Regions from separate parts of the Micromonospora sp. CA-263727 genome, predicted to be linked through region 2. Evidence: riboswitches for the same ligand, from Rfam matches in the RefSeq annotation. Region 2 holds a riboswitch; each other region holds the start of a gene.
What was found. Region 2 has a riboswitch for cyclic di-AMP ahead of ACQPYA_RS01155 (NlpC/P60 family protein). Riboswitches for the same ligand answer to the same signal wherever they lie in the genome.
Positions count from the first base shown of each region.

Region 1: it holds a riboswitch for cyclic di-AMP, as region 2 does, so the genes downstream of both, ACQPYA_RS24105 (coiled-coil domain-containing protein) here and ACQPYA_RS01155 (NlpC/P60 family protein) in region 2, are expected to answer to the same signal.
Region 3: it holds a riboswitch for cyclic di-AMP, as region 2 does, so the genes downstream of both, ACQPYA_RS02935 (coiled-coil domain-containing protein) here and ACQPYA_RS01155 (NlpC/P60 family protein) in region 2, are expected to answer to the same signal.
Region 4: it holds a riboswitch for cyclic di-AMP, as region 2 does, so the genes downstream of both, ACQPYA_RS10190 (C39 family peptidase) here and ACQPYA_RS01155 (NlpC/P60 family protein) in region 2, are expected to answer to the same signal.

Region 1 covers NZ_CP192031.1:5,532,334-5,536,536, forward strand. Annotated here, with positions in the region: gene ACQPYA_RS24095 (HelD family protein) at 1-866, shown strand, start outside; gene ACQPYA_RS24100 (cation diffusion facilitator family transporter) at 954-1,871, shown strand; cyclic di-AMP (ydaO/yuaA leader) riboswitch at 1,968-2,100, shown strand; gene ACQPYA_RS24105 (coiled-coil domain-containing protein) at 2,105-3,208, shown strand; gene ACQPYA_RS24110 (STAS domain-containing protein) at 3,272-3,637, opposite strand; gene ACQPYA_RS24115 (hypothetical protein) at 3,951-4,115, shown strand.
Region 2 covers NZ_CP192031.1:250,153-254,355, reverse strand. Annotated here, with positions in the region: gene ACQPYA_RS01165 ((Fe-S)-binding protein) at 1-727, shown strand, start outside; gene ACQPYA_RS01160 (NlpC/P60 family protein) at 988-1,986, shown strand; cyclic di-AMP (ydaO/yuaA leader) riboswitch at 2,159-2,294, shown strand; gene ACQPYA_RS01155 (NlpC/P60 family protein) at 2,307-3,347, shown strand; gene dcd (dCTP deaminase) at 3,528-4,106, opposite strand; gene ACQPYA_RS01145 (pyridoxamine 5'-phosphate oxidase family protein) at 4,182-4,203, shown strand, end outside.
Region 3 covers NZ_CP192031.1:632,657-636,859, reverse strand. Annotated here, with positions in the region: gene ACQPYA_RS02940 (YibE/F family protein) at 282-1,670, shown strand; cyclic di-AMP (ydaO/yuaA leader) riboswitch at 1,837-1,968, shown strand; gene ACQPYA_RS02935 (coiled-coil domain-containing protein) at 1,973-2,986, shown strand; gene ACQPYA_RS02930 (carbonic anhydrase) at 3,087-3,782, opposite strand; gene ACQPYA_RS02925 (helix-turn-helix transcriptional regulator) at 3,986-4,203, shown strand, end outside.
Region 4 covers NZ_CP192031.1:2,236,434-2,240,636, reverse strand. Annotated here, with positions in the region: gene ACQPYA_RS10195 (hypothetical protein) at 152-1,165, shown strand; gene ACQPYA_RS10190 (C39 family peptidase) at 1,282-2,160, opposite strand; cyclic di-AMP (ydaO/yuaA leader) riboswitch at 2,386-2,527, opposite strand; gene ACQPYA_RS10185 (hypothetical protein) at 2,828-3,601, opposite strand; gene ACQPYA_RS10180 (hypothetical protein) at 3,812-4,203, opposite strand, start outside.

The sequences.
Region 1 (4,203 bases), 1.8 Mb from region 2:
CCGAGATCCGCCGGCTGGGCCGGGCCTACCAGGGGCTGGCCGTGGACGGGCCGACCGTCGCCGACGTCGCGCTGCTCGACGAGCTGGACACGCTGCTCGGCAAGCCCGTGCGGCCGGCCCGCCCCCGGCGGGACCCGTTCCAGCTGGCCGGCGGGGTCCGCGAGCTGAGCACCTTCGCCGACCGGCAGCGAGCCGCCCGGCAGGCGGCCCGCGAACGCCCCGAGGACTACCGGGACTACGCCCATGTGGTGGTCGACGAGTCGCAGGACGTCTCGCCGATGCAGTGGCGGATGATCGGCCGGCGCGGGCGGCTGGCCTCCTGGACGGTGGTGGGCGACCCGGCGCAGACCGCCTGGACGGGCGATCCGCAGGAGCTGTCCCGGGCCCGGGACCAGGCGCTGGGCCGACGACGGCGGCACCGCTTCACGCTCACCACCAACTACCGCAACTCGGCGGAGATCTTCGCGGTGGCGGCGGCCGAGATCCGCCGGGCGTACCCGGACCTCGCGCTGCCGACCGCGGTCCGCTCCACCGGCGTCGACCCGATCGAGCTGGTGGTGCCGGCGGCGGAGCTGGAGACCAGCGTGGTGACGGCCGCGAGCGCCCTGATCGGCGAGGTCGAGGGCACGGTCGGCGTGATCACTCCGGTGCCGCGTCGGGGCGAGGTCGCCGCCTGGCTCGGCGGGCTCGGCGAGGATCGGCTCCAGGTGGTGACCAGCCTGGAGGCCAAGGGCATGGAGTACGACGGGGTGGTGCTGGTCGCCCCGAGCGAGATCCGCGCGGAGCCCGGCTCCGGCGTACGCACGCTCTACGTCGCCCTGTCCCGGGCCACCCAACGGCTCACCACGATCGACCCGACCGGCTGACCCGAACGGGCCGGGACCACCGGTTGCATACATAGCGATGTTGGCATAGATCTGCCTCCGGCCCGGCGGACGACGCAAGGTGTCTGCGTGGGCGCGGGTCATGACCACCACCACGCCGCGGTGTCGACCGCCGCGCACCGCCACTCCGGCCGGCTGTGGGCGGCGTTCGCCCTGCTCAGCACCCTGATGTTGGTCGAGGCGGGCACCGCCCTACGGACCGGCTCGCTGGCCCTGCTCTCCGACGCCGGACACATGTTCACCGACGTGCTCGGCATCGGGATGGCCCTGGCCGCCGTGGCCGCCACCCGCCGGGCCGGCACCGACCCGCAGCGCACCTTCGGGCTCTACCGCCTGGAGGTGCTCGCCGCGCTGGCCAACGCCGTGCTGCTCTCCGGCGTGGCGGTCTACGTGCTGGTCGAGGCGGTACGCCGGTTCGGCGACCCGCCCGAGGTGCTCGCCGGGCCGGTGCTGGTGGTGGCGGCGCTCGGGCTGCTCGCCAACGTGGTCGCCTTCGCGCTGCTGCGGCCCGGAGCGCAGGTGAGCCTCAACCTGCGCGGGGCGTACCTGGAGGTGCTGGCGGATCTGCTCGGCTCACTGGGCGTGATCGGGGCGGCGCTGCTGATCACGGTGACCGACTGGTGGTGGGCGGATCCGCTGGTCGCGGTCGCCATCGGCACGTTCATCCTGCCCCGCACCTGGCGTCTCGGCCGGGCGGCGGTACGGATCCTGGTGCAGGCCGCCCCGGAGCACCTCCAGGTCACCGCGGTGCACGACCGGCTGGCCGCGGTGCCCGGCGTGGCCGGCGTCCACGACCTGCACGTCTGGACGCTCACCTCCGGCATGGAGGTGGCCTCGGCCCACCTGACCATGGCGCCCGGCGCCGAGGTCGGCGCCGTGCTGGCGGCGGCCCGGACGGCGCTGCACGAGGACTTCCACATCGAGCACGCCACGTTGCAGATCGAGCCGGGAGCGAACCCGGGGGCCTGCGGAGCGGTCGAGTGGTAGTGAAACAATTACCATGAGTCACAATGGCTGCACCGGCCCCACCTGCACCGGTAGGCTCGGACCCGGCCTCCGCCAGGCGGCACCCACCGGTGCCGGCGGCGGCCGCCGCCTAATCGCCCGCCCGGGCGAACCGGGGAACCAACGTTCCTGGGGTGCATCCGCATACGCGGTAGGGATCTTCCGTCCCGAACCCGTCAGCTAACCCGGTCGGCGGCTGACGGAAGGACATGTGCATGCCAGCAGTGGCAACCGTGACACCGGCCGCCCGGACGGCGGCCCTGATCTCCGCGGCGCTCGCCCTCGCTCTGGGCGTCGCACTCGCCCCGTTCACCCCCGCCGCCGCGGCGCCGTCGGGGCTGCGCGCGGCGGCCCCCGCCGACGTGGGCGACGAGGGCGGCACCCCGGCGCTGCGCGCCCAGTTGGAGGCGGCCAGCAAGGGCTTCCTCGACGCCAAGTCCGCGCTCGACCGCTCGGTCAAGCGCCAGGGAGAGTTGGCCGACCAGCTCAAGACGACCGAGAGCCAGCTCACCGAACGCAGCGCCAAGGTCGCCCAGATCGCCGCGCAGGCGTACCGCAGCGGGCGGCTCGGTGCCGCGTCGGCGCTGCTCAACAGCGGTTCCCCGGCGGGCTTCATGGACCGGGCGGCGGCCTTGGACGCGGTGGCCGCCAACGAGGAACGGGCACTGCGCGAACTCCAGGCCACCCGGGACGAGATCAGCCGGACGAAGAAGGCTCTGGACGGCGAGGTCCAGGAGCAACGCAAGCAGGTGGCCGTGATGGCCAAGCGCAAGGAGCAGGCCGAGCGGGCGTTGACCGTGGCCGTCGAACGGGAGGAGGCGGCGGAACGGGCGCAGGCGGCGGAACGGGCCAACCGTGCTCCGGCGCGTTCCAGCGGGTCCAGCCCGACGGCCAAGCCCGCGCCCCGGAACTCGGACGGCTCCTGGCCGGCGGAGTCGTGCAGCGTCAACGACCCCACCCCGGCCAACGGCTGCATCACCCCGCGCACGCTGCACGCGCTGAACCAGGCCAAGGCGGCCGGCTTCACCCGGTACGTCTCCTGCTACCGCTCCGGCGGCTCCGGTGAGCACCCGAAGGGTCGGGCCTGCGACTTCGCGGCGCAGAAGAACGGCTTCGGGGGGGTCGCCACGGGCGGCGACCGGACGTACGGCAACAACCTGGCGGCGTACTTCGTGGACAACGCCGACCGGCTCGCCGTGCTCTACGTGATCTGGTACAAGCAGATCTGGCTGCCGAGCAGCGGGTGGCGGGCGTACAACAGCGGGCGGGGCGACCCGTCCAGCGACCACACCAACCACGTCCACCTGTCGGTGTACTGATCCCCGGCCGACGCCGGGTGGGTCGCCTTACCGAGCGGCCCACCCGGCGTCGTGCGTATGCGCTCAGGCGCCGGGCAGCACCTCGGGGGTCGCGGCGGCACCGGCGTAGTAGGGCTCCGGCGCGCCGAAGAGGCCGAGCAGGCCGGTCACCCAGAGCTGCCGGTGCACGAACCGGCTCGGCTGCGTGACGACCAGTCTCACGCCGCTGACCTCGGCGGTCTGGAAGCCGGCGACCATCGCGCTGATGCCCACCGAGTCGATGAAGGTGACCAGCCGCATGTTGAGCTCGATCCGGGCCGGACGCCCCTTGGCCAGCACCTCGGCAATGGCCTCTTTCACCTCGTACGCCGTGTCGACGTCGATCTCGCCCCTCGGGGCGATCTCGATGACACCACCGGGCCGAACCGTCTGCAGGATCGACAGGCTCACGCGAGCACCTCCACTCGCCCGTCCGACGGGCGCCTCATCAGTACGCGGGCCGCGACCGAGAGTATTCCTCCGACGGCCTCGGTCGCCACCCCTCGGGATGAGCAATTCGCGGACAGGGGCACGCCAAGTCGCCCACATCCGAACTTTTCATGCCCTACCACTCGACGTTAGCTCAATGCCTACGCCGACGAACCAGAGTAGCGGGCCGGTGCCAACCCGTCGGATATCCGGCGCACCGGCGTGCCTGCCGGAAACCCCGCCCGACCTGTGCACTCGGTTGTCCCGCGTTGACCCGGTGTGCCTAGCATCACGGATGACGGTACGACGAGAGGACGAGGTCATGCTCCGCAGACTTGCCACGCTGGCCGGCGCCGGCGCCCTGCTCGCTCTCGTGCTGGCCTGCGGGTTCGGCGGCGGGGACGATGACGACGACGATGACGACGACTTCGCCCGGGCGGTCGCGATCGTGTCCCACTGACCGGGACAGCCGGACTCGGCGTGGCCTGAACCGCCCGCCCGCGCCGGCACGCCGGCCCGCCGCCGGGGTTTGCGGCGGCATCCGGCGG
Region 2 (4,203 bases):
TGCGGTCGCCACGCTGCTGAACGAGGCCGGCGTCTCCTTCGCCATCCTCGGCGAGGGCGAGACCTGCTCGGGTGACCCGGCCCGCCGGATCGGCAACGAGTTCGTCTTCCAGATGCTCGCCCAGCAGAACGTGGAGACCCTCAACGAGGCGTTCGAGGGCCGCGAGCGGGCCAAGCGCAAGATCGTCGCAACCTGTCCGCACTGCTTCAACACGCTGGGCAACGAGTACGGCCAGCTCGGCGGCGAGTTCGAGGTGGTGCACCACACCCAGCTGCTCGCGCACCTGGTCGCCACCGGCAGGCTCACTCCGGTGCAGCCGGTCGACGGCGGCGTGACCTACCACGACCCGTGCTACCTCGGCCGGCACAACCGGGTCTTCGCTCCGCCGCGCGAGGTGCTGGGCAGCGCGTTGGGCAACGGCGAGATCACCGAGATGCCGCGCAACAGCGAGCGCTCCTTCTGCTGCGGCGCCGGTGGCGCCCGGATGTGGATGGAGGAGCGGATCGGCAAGCGGATCAACGTGGACCGGGTCGAGGAGGCCATGGCCACCGGGGCCAGGACGGTCGCCGTCGGCTGCCCGTTCTGCTCGACGATGCTCAACGACGGTGTGAATGGCAAGGGTGCCGGCGAGCAGGTCGAGGTGGTCGACGTGGCCAGCGTCCTGCTCCGATCGGTCAAGCCCGAGCCGGCCCAGGAGGCCGAGGAGGGCGAGCCGGTCGCCGGCTGACCAGCGACGTACGCAGGCCCGCGGCGACACCATGACCGGTGTCGCCGCGTCCTGTTTTATATTGGCGTACGTAACTATAACGGAATGGTCGACACCCTTTGTGTGCGATCGGTCGCGCAAAGGTGAATAAGCCGATGGTCTCCTTGATTCCGGACCGCGCCTTCCCTAATGTTGGGCACCGGCTGCCGTGGGTCGTCTGTCTCGCCCCCTACCGCTTGCGAGACGCCCGGTGGTCGGTCGCAAAGGAGTCGGTGGCAACCATGCCCCTCCATCGTCACGTGCCCGGACGTGTCAGCCGTCCAGGCGGCCTACGCCGGGCCGTCCGCGGTCTGGTCGTTCTGGTCGCCGCCGCTGCGGTCGGCGCTGGCCTGCTCGCCGCCCCGGCGTACGCCGCACCCTCGGTCGACGAGATCGAGGCGCAGATTGACAAGCAGTGGCGGCAGCTGGAGCCCACCATCGAGCAGTACAACAAGGTGCGGGCCCAGCTGAGGGTCAACCGCCAGAAGTCGGCCAGCCTGGAGAAGAAGATCCAGCCGCTGGCCCTGGAGACCGAGCTGGCGATGAACCGGGTGGCCGACATGGCGTCCCGGTACTACATCACCGGCCCCTCGCAGGATCTCGGCGCGGTCCTGCTCAATGCGAAGCCGGACACGCTCGGCGAACAGATGGCCTTCCTCAACCGGCTGGCGGAGGAGGAGCGCCGGCAGCTTGAGGGCGTGATGAAGGTCCGCAAGAAGTACGACGACCAGAAGGCCAAGCTCGACACTCTGATCGCTTCCCAGGAGAAGCAGGAGAAGGAGCTGGCGGCCAAGAAGAAGAAGATCGACGTCGAGATCAAGCGGCTTGAGCGCTCGCTGCCGGTGACCACGGTCAAGACGACCAACTGCCCGACCATCAACGGCGTGGTCAGCGCGGCCGCCCGGACCGCCATCAAGGTCGCCTGCGAGCAGGTCGGCAAGCCGTACGTGTGGGGCGCCACCGGACCGAACTCGTTCGACTGCTCCGGGCTGACCCAGTACGCCTACAAGGCCGCCGGCATCTACCTCACGCACTTCACCGGCGCGCAGTGGAACGAGGGCAAGGCCATCGCGCGGGCCGACGCCCGCCCCGGCGACCTGGTCTTCTTCCGTAGCGACCTGAGTCACGTCGGGCTCTACCTGGGCAACAACCAGATGGTGCACTCGCCCCGGGCGGGCAAGCCGGTCAACGTCTCGCCCATCACCACCATGCCGGTCGCCGGCTTCCGCCGACCCGGCTGAGCGGTCACACAGGAACGAACGAAGGCCCCCGGTCAAGCGACCGGGGGCCTTCCCCTTTGTCAGATTTAAGCACCGAGAGTGATGGCGCGATTCTGTTGCGTATTGACGGCGATCGTCCCTACGCTGGGCAATCGTCGGCCCGCTGGTAGATCCGCCCACCCGGGGCGGTAACGGTCCGACACCGCCGAGTCGCATCCGAGCGAGCCGGGGACCCAGGTATCCGGGGTGAATCCGCGAAGGTCGCGGTAGGGCGTCCCCTTCCCGCCCGAACCCGTCAGCTAACCCGGTAGGCGGTATGGGAAGAAGGAGTACGGAGCCCGGTGGCACACCATGCCCCGCGGCCACCGTCGCAGCGGCCGGCGATGCCCGGCCCGACGACGGCTGAGCCGCGTTCCCGCTGGTACCGCTGCACCAACACGCTCGCCGCACTCGCCGCCGCAGCCATGATCCTGGCCGGCGGCGCCACGGCGGCACACGCCGACCCGACGGTCGCCGACATCGAGCGCCAGATCGACGAGGACTGGAACAGGCTCGAACCCGTCATCGAACGGCACAACGCCACCCGTCAGGACCTGGCCGCGAAGCGGCGGCAGGCCGACGAACTGGCCGCCCGCATCGCGCCACTACAACGTCAGGTGGACGAGGCGATGGACCGGGTCGGCGCGCTGGCCGCGCGGGCCTACAAGGGCGAGACGGTCCGCGCCGTCAACACCCTGCTCGGCAGCCGGTCGCCCGGTGAGGTCGTCGAGCAACTCGGCGTGCTCGACCGCTACGCCCGCTACCAGCAGCAGGACGTCCAGGAGGCCAGCGCGCTGCGCGACGAACTCGCCAGCACCAAGGCCGGGCTGGACCGGACCATCGGGCAACTCGCCCGCACCGAGGCCGACCTCGCGACGAAGCGACGGCAGATCGACGCCGAGATCGACCGGCTGCAACGCCTGCGGCAGCGGGCGTACGACGACGGGGCTGGCGGCCCGCAGCGACCGGCCCCCTGCCCGGCGGGATATCCGGGCGGGCCGGCCGGTAAGGCGGTCACCTTCGCCTGCGCCCAGATCGGCAAGCCGTACTCCTGGGGTGCCGAGGGGCCGGACGCGTACGACTGCTCCGGGCTGACGCTGGCCGCGTGGGCGCGTGCCGGAGTGACGCTGCCGCACAACGCGGCGCGGCAGCGGCAGGTCACCGCCTCGGTCAGCCGGGGCGACCTGCGCCCGGGTGACCTGGTCTTCTACTACCGGGACCTGCACCACGTCGGGATGTACGTCGGCGGGGGCTGGGTGGTGCACGCCTCCCGCGCGGGCCAGCCGGTCAAGATGAAACGCCTGGATCTCGGCCCCATCCACAGCTTCGGCCGCCCCGGCTGAGAGGCTGTCGGGAACCCCGGGGCGAGCGAGGCGGCTGGGCCCGCCGCAGCCGTCGCGCGGTGTCCCGACAGCCTCTGAGGCGTACCCGGATCGGTCGGCGGGGCCACAGCGCGGGCCCCGCCGACCGCGGCCCACCCGCCCTGCGGCCCACGGCGCTGCCGGCCCTGGCGGCTGCCGGGGTCAGCGGGTCGGCCAGGTGCGCCAGTTCTGCCACGCCCGGCTTGGGGTCGGGCCGCGCTGGCCCTGGTAGCGCGAGCCGTAGACGGCCGAGCCGTAGGGGTGCTCGGTGGGCGAGGAGAGCCGGAAGATGCAGAGCTGGCCGATCTTCATGCCGGGCCAGAGGGTGATCGGCAGATTGGCCACGTTGGACAGTTCCAGGGTGACGTGGCCGGAGAAGCCGGGGTCGATGAAGCCGGCGGTGGAGTGGGTGAGCAGGCCGAGTCGGCCCAGGCTGGACTTACCTTCGAGCCGGCCGGCGAGCTGGTCACCGAGGGAGATGACCTCCAACGTGGAGGCGAGCACGAACTCGCCCGGGTGCAGCACGAAGGGTTCGCCGTCGGGCACCTCGACCGGCGAGGTCAGGTCGTCCTGCCGGGTCGCCGGGTCGATGTGTGTGTAGAGATGGTTGTTGAAGACCCGGAACAGCTTGTCCAGGCGTACGTCGATGCTGGACGGCTGCACCAGCGTGGGCTCGAACGGCTCCAACGCCAGGGCGCCCGCCTTGATCTCGGAGACCAGGTCGCGGTCGGAGAGCAGCATCGCCACACCATAGCGGTACGCGTGACCTGCGTGTCGGACTACCTCTCTAGAACATATGTTCGATAGGATGTCGGCATGGCTTCCTGGTCCGATTTCG
Region 3 (4,203 bases), 380 kb from region 2:
CCGACGCACCCTGACGACCTGCGTTCCGAGGTCGGGCTGGCTACCATTCGCAGACGATGGCCTGCCGAAATCCGTGCCGCCCGGCCCGCGCCCTCCGCCGGGCACGAACCTCCGCCGCCACTGCCCGGCGGCCGTCGAGCGCCGGCCGGCGACTCACGGTACGCAGCCATCTCGCCACTTCCGGTCGGCCCATGCCGCCCGTCGCGACGGCCGTACGGCGACGCTGAACCGACTCGCCCGCCGGCACGTACTCCGTTTGGGAATCGTTGGGAGACACTGAATTGGGCGCCGACCACACCCGTTCCGCTCCGCCCACCCCGCCCGGGGTGCGGCGGATCCTCGTCGTGACGGTGGTTCCCCTCTTCCTCGCCACGTTGGTGGCCGCCCTGGCGCTCTGGCCCCGGGACGCGCCACGTCCGGAGGCCACCGACGCCGCGCCCCGCTACCACGGCACGGTCACCCAGGTGGTGACCGAATCCTGCCCGCCCAACCCGCTGGTCCCGGAGGGCACCCCGACGACGGCGCAGGGGCCGTGCGGCACGGTCACCGTACGGATGCAGGGCGGCCCGGACTCGGGCCAGGAGGTGCAGACGCCCATCCCGGCCGGACCCGGCGCGCCCCGGGTCAGCGTCGGTGACGACGTCATCGTGGTCCCGCTGATCGACCCGGCGGATCCGTCGATCAGCACCTACAACATCGCCGAGCACCAGCGCGGCAAGCCGCTGGTGTGGCTCGCGGTGCTCTTCGCCGCCGCCATCGTCGCCTTCGGGCGGCTGCGCGGACTGGCCGCCCTGGCCGGCCTGGCGGCCAGCTTCGCCATCCTGCTCACCTTCGTGCTGCCCGGCATCACCGCCGGCCAGCCGCCGCTGGTGGTCGCCATCGTCGGCGCGGCGTTGATCATGTTCGTGGTGCTGTACCTGACCCACGGGGTGTCCGCGCAGACGTCCGTGGCGGTGCTGGGCACGCTCGGCAGCCTGGTGCTCACCGGGCTGCTCGGCCTGGCCGCGACGGCGGCCACCCATCTGACCGGCTTCGGCAGCGAGGACGCCACCACGCTGTCCATGTTCCGGGCCGACGTCGACCTGCACGGCCTGCTGCTGGCCGGCATCATCATCGGGTCGCTGGGGGTGCTCGACGACGTCACGGTCACCCAGGCCGCCGCGGTCACCGAACTCGGCCACGCCAACCCGAACTTCTCCCGCCGGGAGCTGTACCGCTCGGCCACCCGGGTCGGACGGGCGCACATCGCCTCCGTGGTCAACACCATCATCCTGGCGTACGCCGGTGCGTCGCTGCCCCTGCTGGTCCTGCTCACCGCCGACTCCCGGGCGGTGGGCCAGATCCTGACCAGCGAGTTCCTCGCCCAGGAGATCGTCCGCAGCGTGGTGGCCACGCTCGGGCTGATCGCCGCCGTACCGCTGACCACCGCACTGGCCGTGCTGGTGACCACCGCCGGCCGACGCCCGGGTCCGGACGGCGCCGCGGCCGGTGGCGGACCGCGCAGCAGGCCCGACGGCGCCGGGCCGACCGCCGCCCCCATGGTTTCCCGGCCGGCGACGGACCGGGCCGAGGCGCTCCACGCGCTCAGCACACCGCGCACCCGTAACACCGCCCCCGCCACCCCGTCGGGGTGGCCCGAACCGGACAGGAGCACGGACACCACATGGTGACACTCCTCAGCGTGACCGCCGCGGCCGATGTGGCCGGCCAGGGTGTCGCTGGTCACTCAACGCGATTACGAAATGACACATCTAGTCAGGTTCGGGGCGTAGAGCGCCCGATCGCCTGTCGGGTAACCTCACTGCCGGTCACCGCCGAAGGCGCGCACCGGCGCCTGCGGTGCCGCCGCCCAATCGCCCAGAGGCGAGCCGGGAACCCAGGTACGTGGGGTGAATCCGCGACAGCGGTAGGGGCCACTTCCGTCCCGAACCCGTCAGCTAACCCGGTCGGCGGTCGATGGAAGGGAAAGACAGTGACGGCACCCCTACGCCGCTGGTTGACACCCGTGGTGGCCGTGTTCGCCGCGTGCGCCGTGTTCGCCGGCCCGCTGCCGGCGATGGCCGCGCCAACACCCCCCAAGCCGGCGGAGCACGACGACGACCCGCCGATGCTCAACGATCTGATCGAGGCGACCAACCGGGACTACTCCAAGGCCAAGAACAAGCTGGAGAAGTCCAAGAAGCGGCAGCTTGAGTTCGCCGTCGAGGTCCGTCGCGCCCAGGCCGACCTCGACGCGCTCGCCCCGCAGGTCGCGGAGATCGCGACCCAGTCGTACCGGACGGGTCGGGTCGGCGCGATCTCCATGCTGCTGCAGAGCAACGCCCCCGACTCGTTCATCGACCGCGCCTCCGCGCTGGACGAGCTGAACCTGGTCAACGACAAGAAGCTCAGCGAGGTCAACGCCGTCCGGCTCCGCGCCCAGCAAGCCAAGCTGGCGCTCGACGCCGAGGTGCGCGAGCAGCAGAAGCTGACCAACGACATGGCCCGCAAGAAGAGCGAGGCGGAGAAGTCGCTCCGGCTGGTCGGCGGCACCGGCCTCACCGGCGGCCTGGTGGCGGCCACCTCCCCGGTCGCCCGGGTCGGGCCCAACCGGGCGGCGGACGGTGGCTGGAAGTCCGAGTCGTGCAGCCAGAAGGACCCGACCACGTCGGGCTGCATCACGCCGCGCACCTTGCACATGTACAAGGAGGTCAAGCGGGCCGGCTTCAACCGGTTCGTGGGCTGCTTCCGGCCGGGCGACAAGTTCGAGCACCCCAAGGGCCGGGCCTGTGACTGGTCGTTGCAGAACAGCGGCTTCAGCCCCTGGCACAACAACGACACCCGGATCTACGGCAACAACCTGGCGGCCTTCCTGGTCCGCAACGCCGACCGGCTGGGCGTCTACTACGTGATCTGGAACCGGCAGATCTGGTTCCCGACGACCGGCTGGAGCGCCTACAGCGGCCCGTCGAACCACACCGACCACGTACACGTGTCACTGCTCTGAGCCGGTCTGCGCTGGGTCCGCCAGCGCGAGATGTTCGAGGGCCGTTCCGCCATCCGGTGGGACGGCCCTCGCCGTACGCGCCGAGGTCTCCGACGGTCTCTCAGGCGGCGGGCACCGTGTCGGCCAGCCCGGCCGGTTCCGCGGCCACCGCCCGCACCTCACCGGCAGCGAGCCGGTACGACATGCCCACCACCGCGCACCGCCCGGCTGCCACCTCGGCAGCGAGCGTCTCGGAGGAGCCCAACATCGTCTCGACGGTCCGCGCGATGTGGATGTCCACGATCCGGTCCAGTTCCTTCACCCCTGCGGCCTGCGCCCGCCGCAGGCTTGGCACCACCGCGTCGACCACGGCCCCTAGGTGGCCCGTCGGCGGGGTGCCGGTGGCCACCGTGTCGCGGGCCGCCTGCACGGCGCCGCACGAGTCGTGCCCGAGCACCACCACCAGCGGCGTACGCAGCACCGCCACCGCGTACTCCACGCTGCCCAGCACCTCGGGCCCGACGGTGTGCCCGGCGGTCCGGACCACGAAGAGGTCGCCCAGCCCTCGATCGAAGATGATCTCGGCAGCCAACCGGGAGTCGGAGCAGCCCACGATCACCGCGAAGGGATGCTGCTCCGCCGCCACGGCGGCCCGCCGCCCGGCGTTCTGGTTGGGATGCCGGAGCGCGTCGGTGACGAACCTCCGGTTGCCGGCCAGCAGCTCGGCGAGGGCGAGTTGTGGGGCTCCGGGTAGATCCGCGGTGAGGTACTCGCGGTCGGGCCCCGGCTGCGCGCCGATCGGTCCGGGTCGACTCATCCGGCCACACCTCGCTTCTCGGTGGAATGCCTGGTCATCCCGGCCGACGGCGGTCGCGGGCTGCCATCACCGTCACACGCAACGCAAGATGCGTCAAGCTATGCGTGATATGCATTTCATGTATCCCTCGACGCTTGCGTACGAGTGGGACGGGGACGCCGCTGGACGGCGCGGCCCGGAGAACCCGAAGGGCAGGTCATACGATGGCGGGCATGGCGAGCACAGGCGAGCGGGAAAGCACCCGGAACTGGACGTTCCTAACAAACCACGCGCATGTGCTGCTCGCCATCGCCCGCAACCCCACCGCCCGGCTACGCGACGTCGCCAGCGAGGTGGGCGTGACCGAACGGGCCGCCCAGGCGATCGTCGCCGACCTGGAGGCGGGTGGCTACCTGCACCGCACCCGTGTCGGCCGGCGCAA
Region 4 (4,203 bases), 2.0 Mb from region 2:
GGATGTCGGCCTCGCGGCAACCGTCCTGATTGTCCCGTCAGGGCCTCACCATGATCAGGATGAATATACAGTGTGCCCGAGCGGTGGCGCGGGGACGCCATCCCACCATCGACAGGAGTACGCGTTGCATCTCAGGAATCGGTCGGGCTGGATGACTGCCACGGTGGCCGTAACGCTGCTCGCGCTTGCCGCGCCGACCTCCTCCGCCGCCGCCGTGAGAGTGGACGAGAGCGCGGGCACCGCCGCGGCTGCGGATCGGGTCCTCCGGGTCTACAACAACAACATCGAGAACCTGGTGGTGAACAACTCCGACGGGACCTGCACGCGCGTCTCCGGGCCGGACCAGCTCACCTCGATGCTGGTGGACGACAACGGGCAGAAGGGCACCTCCGGAGTGGCCGCCCCCGACCTGCTGATCGTGCAGCAGGTGCGCGGCACCGGTCAGGCCGAGGCGTACGCGAACCAACTGGGCACGAAGTTCGGCTACCCGGCCGGCACCTATCGCGCGATCGTGGCCTGGACCGACCCGGAGCCGTGGGGCAGCACGCACAAGTGCAGCGACCAGTCCCTCGGCGACCTGAAGAAGAAGCAGACCAACGCCATCATCTGGAACAGCCGTACGCTGGACCTCGCCTCGGGTGACATCTCGAAATACTGGAGCGCGGGCTGGCTGAAGCCGGGCACGGCCTACAACAGCGGCGCCGGCTGCACGCTCTACAAGCCGCCGAACAACGACGACGGCGCCACCAACGCCCACAAGTGGAAGCGCACCAGCGCCATCGCCGCCCGGTTCACCATCAAATCGACCGGGACCAGCGTCTTCGCCGCCACCATGCACCTGCCGGAGCAGAACCGGCAGAACGCCTGTGCCGGGGACGGCACCACCGGCATCAGCAACACGGGCATCCACATCGGCGCGGACGCGACCAGCCTGATGAACAACTCGACGATCCGGATCGTCGGCATCGACGCGAACCGGACGGGCATCGCCGCGAACACCCTGGGCGGCTCCGGCATGACCGGCTACGGGTCGAAGGCGACCAGCGGCTCCAGCAAGATCGATTACATCTTCATCAGGGGCGACGTGCAGCCGTCCAGCATCGACCACACCGTGGCCGGCACCAGGTCGAACCACATGGCGCTCTACGGCTTCATCAACTACTGACCACGCCGGCCAGCACACCGATCGGGGCCAGCACACCGATCAGGGGCACCGCACCGACCGGGGCGCCCGGACCGAAAGGTCCGGACGCCCCGCCGTCGTCGAACAGGACGAGTCGATCAGGCGGAGTAACCGCGGGTGGCCGCCCAGTTCGCCAGATCGATGGTGCTCATCCAGTACGAGTAGTACGACGGGTCGGCCGAGTCGGCGATCTTCACCTGCCGGCCCTCGTCGTCGTAGCCCACCACGGCGATGTAGTGGCCGCCGGGGAAGGAGTGCCAGCCGCCGTCGGTGTCGGTGGCGCTGCCGGCGACGTTGACCACGACAGCCCGCCCGGCGCTGAGGGCGGCCACGACGTCGGCCTGGAGCTGGTCCATCTGGGCCGAGGTGGCGGAGCCACCACGGATCATCGTGGTCTTGTAGGGGCTGCCCTTGACCGTGGCGTTCAGCACGCGGGTGGTGTCCTCGGCCGAGTTGGTGCCGGCGTACGTGGTGCCGAGCTGGCCGGCCAGGGTGTCCTGGTCACGATCGATGCCAGCGGCGCTGAGCGCGTTGCGCACCGCGGCCGGGCCGCAGTAGTAGCCGGTCGTCTGGGCCTGGTAGTCGTAGTCGAGGACCTTCGACGTCGGCGGCTTCGACGCCGCCTTCTTACTGGTCACGTCCGGGTCCGGCGCGGCCGAGCTGGCCTGCGCCGACGGCGAGGCGGCGGCGCTGGCCGGTGCTGCGGAGCTGGCCGGAGCCGCGCTGCTCGGCGCAGCGGTCGACGGGGCCGCCACGACCCGGGCGTCCCCGCGGGACGCTGCGGTGTCGCTTCGCAGCTCGGCGACGGCGGTCGTGGTCTGCGCGGTGGCCGGGGCGTCCTCGGTGCTGGCGAGCAGGGCACCAGCGCCGGAGGCGACGACCAGTGCCGCCGCCGACGCGGCGACGACCTGGTACGGACGTTCGGTGGCCAGCCGACGGAGCTGACGCTTGAAGGTGTGCTTCACGGAATCCTCCACGGGGCTCGGGGTGAGCGGCGCACCGGCTCCGGCGGTCGAGTCGGCAGGGTCACCGACGACCACCCGAGTACGCGGATGGGCCGTTCAACGGGGTGCGCCCGGGCTACCGGGCGGCGGCGGTGGGCCGGTATCAGCTCGCGACCACTGGGCCGGCGAGCGCGGGCACCGCGGTGCCGTGGAGGCAGGGGAACAATGGGGGGATCGAAATGTGCTGCACGAAGTAAGCACTCCTTCCGACACCGCCGACCGGGTTAGCTGACGGATTCGGGCGGGAAGATCGCCCTACCGCGGGCCGAGGCTCGCGGATTCACCCCAGTGGTGCAGTGGGTCCCCGGTTCGTGAGATCACGATTGAGCGGGTCGATGCGGCGTCGCCTCTTGCGATCGGTTACCGCACCGGACGGGCCGACACTACTGGCCGGTCATGACCCTGCCAACCCGGCGTGAGCTGCTTAAACATGATCCAGAAGAGTTTTTTTCGGGCGTTCGGGAACTGTCGTCGCTCAATGGGATGCGCGGCCATCCGGGCACCTTGAGGCGACAACCGGACCGGCCGTAAACAATTGTCCGGAAATTGCGGCAAGCATCCGCCGACTTACACCAGATGACCGTTTTTCCCGGCCCTGTGACCGGGCTCACCGAATCCCCGGCAGCCCCGGCGCGTGCGCTCAACCGACCCGGGCCGGTCGCCAGCGCAGGATCGCGGCCGGGCGGCCGACGGCGACCCGGCGCAGCGCCGGCAACCGGTTCGGCCGGAGCTGCTCCGCGGCGGCGTACGCCTCGGCGGAGAGGACGCGGGCCGCGTCGGCGGCGACCTCGGCAGCTCGCCACGCGGCGCGCTCCCGTTCGGCGGCGGCCCGATAGACGGCCAGGCGGCCGTCGCGTACCACCCGGGCGAGGAGGATCTCCTGCTCGGCCGGGTGCCGGCGGGGATCCCAGCCGGCCCGGCGGGCGAGCACGTCGCTGAGCTGACGGGCCGACAGGTCTCCGCGCCAGTGGGCGACCATCGCGGCCCGGTGCAGCCAACGCTCCCGGGCGGCGTACTCGGCGGGGGTGTGGGGCGTGCGGGGGGCGGGCAGCGCGGCGACGGCGGAGAGCCTCCGGGCCGTGGACTCCGCCTCGTCGTACCCGGCCCAGGCGCGGTCGAGCTCGGCCTGGGCGGCCCGCCACGCGTCCCGCCGCCGGGCGGCATTCTGCCCGGCGCCGGCCGCCGCCACCGCCACCTCACCGGCGTAGCGACGCAGGTCGGCCGCGGCGGTCGCGGCGGGGTCCTCGACCGGGTCGGCGGGCTCGCCGTCGTCCGGCCGGGCCGACTCGGGCCGGGCGACCAGGGCGGCGAGTACGCCGAGCGCGAGCACGAGCAGGACCGACCAGATGGCGGCGGCCCGTGGCACCTCGATCAGGAACTGGTAGACGACTGCGCTCTCCATGGCGTACCTCATCGGCCGGTTGGTACGGGTGACGACGACTCGTGCGGACCCGGACCGTCTCGTGGCCGCGCCACGGGGTTCGGGTACAGCGGTGGGGCGATGCATCGGAAGGGATGGGTCCCGGTCACGGTGGCCCGTCTCCAAGGCGTCCGGCCGGACGGTGGTGGTCACCAGGACAACCGCGCTGGACGGCCGGTCACCGCCGCCGGAGAGGCGACGGGATCAGGAGCGGGGCGGGCCGCGTGCGGGGTCGGCGCCCGGGGCGAGCACCGGAAACGCCGACGCGACCGGGGCGGCGGGGCCGCCGGTGGTGGATGGCCGGAGCGGGGTGGGCACCGCGGGGGGCACCGCGATCGCGACGTCCAGGTCGGTGCCGGCGGTCACGCCCTGCGCCAGGTGATCGACCGGCGCGTAAAGCGCGGCCGGCTGCCACCCGGTGTGCGCCTGCGGCGCGACGGTAACGGCCGGTCGGCCGGAGGCCGCGTCGAACCGGCCGGAGGCCGCTGTGTCGGGCTGCCCGGCGGGCCCTGCCGAGGCGGGCATCGCCCAGGCCCCGACGGTGAACGCGGCGGCGACCGCGAACCCGGTCAGCAGCCGCGCCGCCCAGCGCGCGA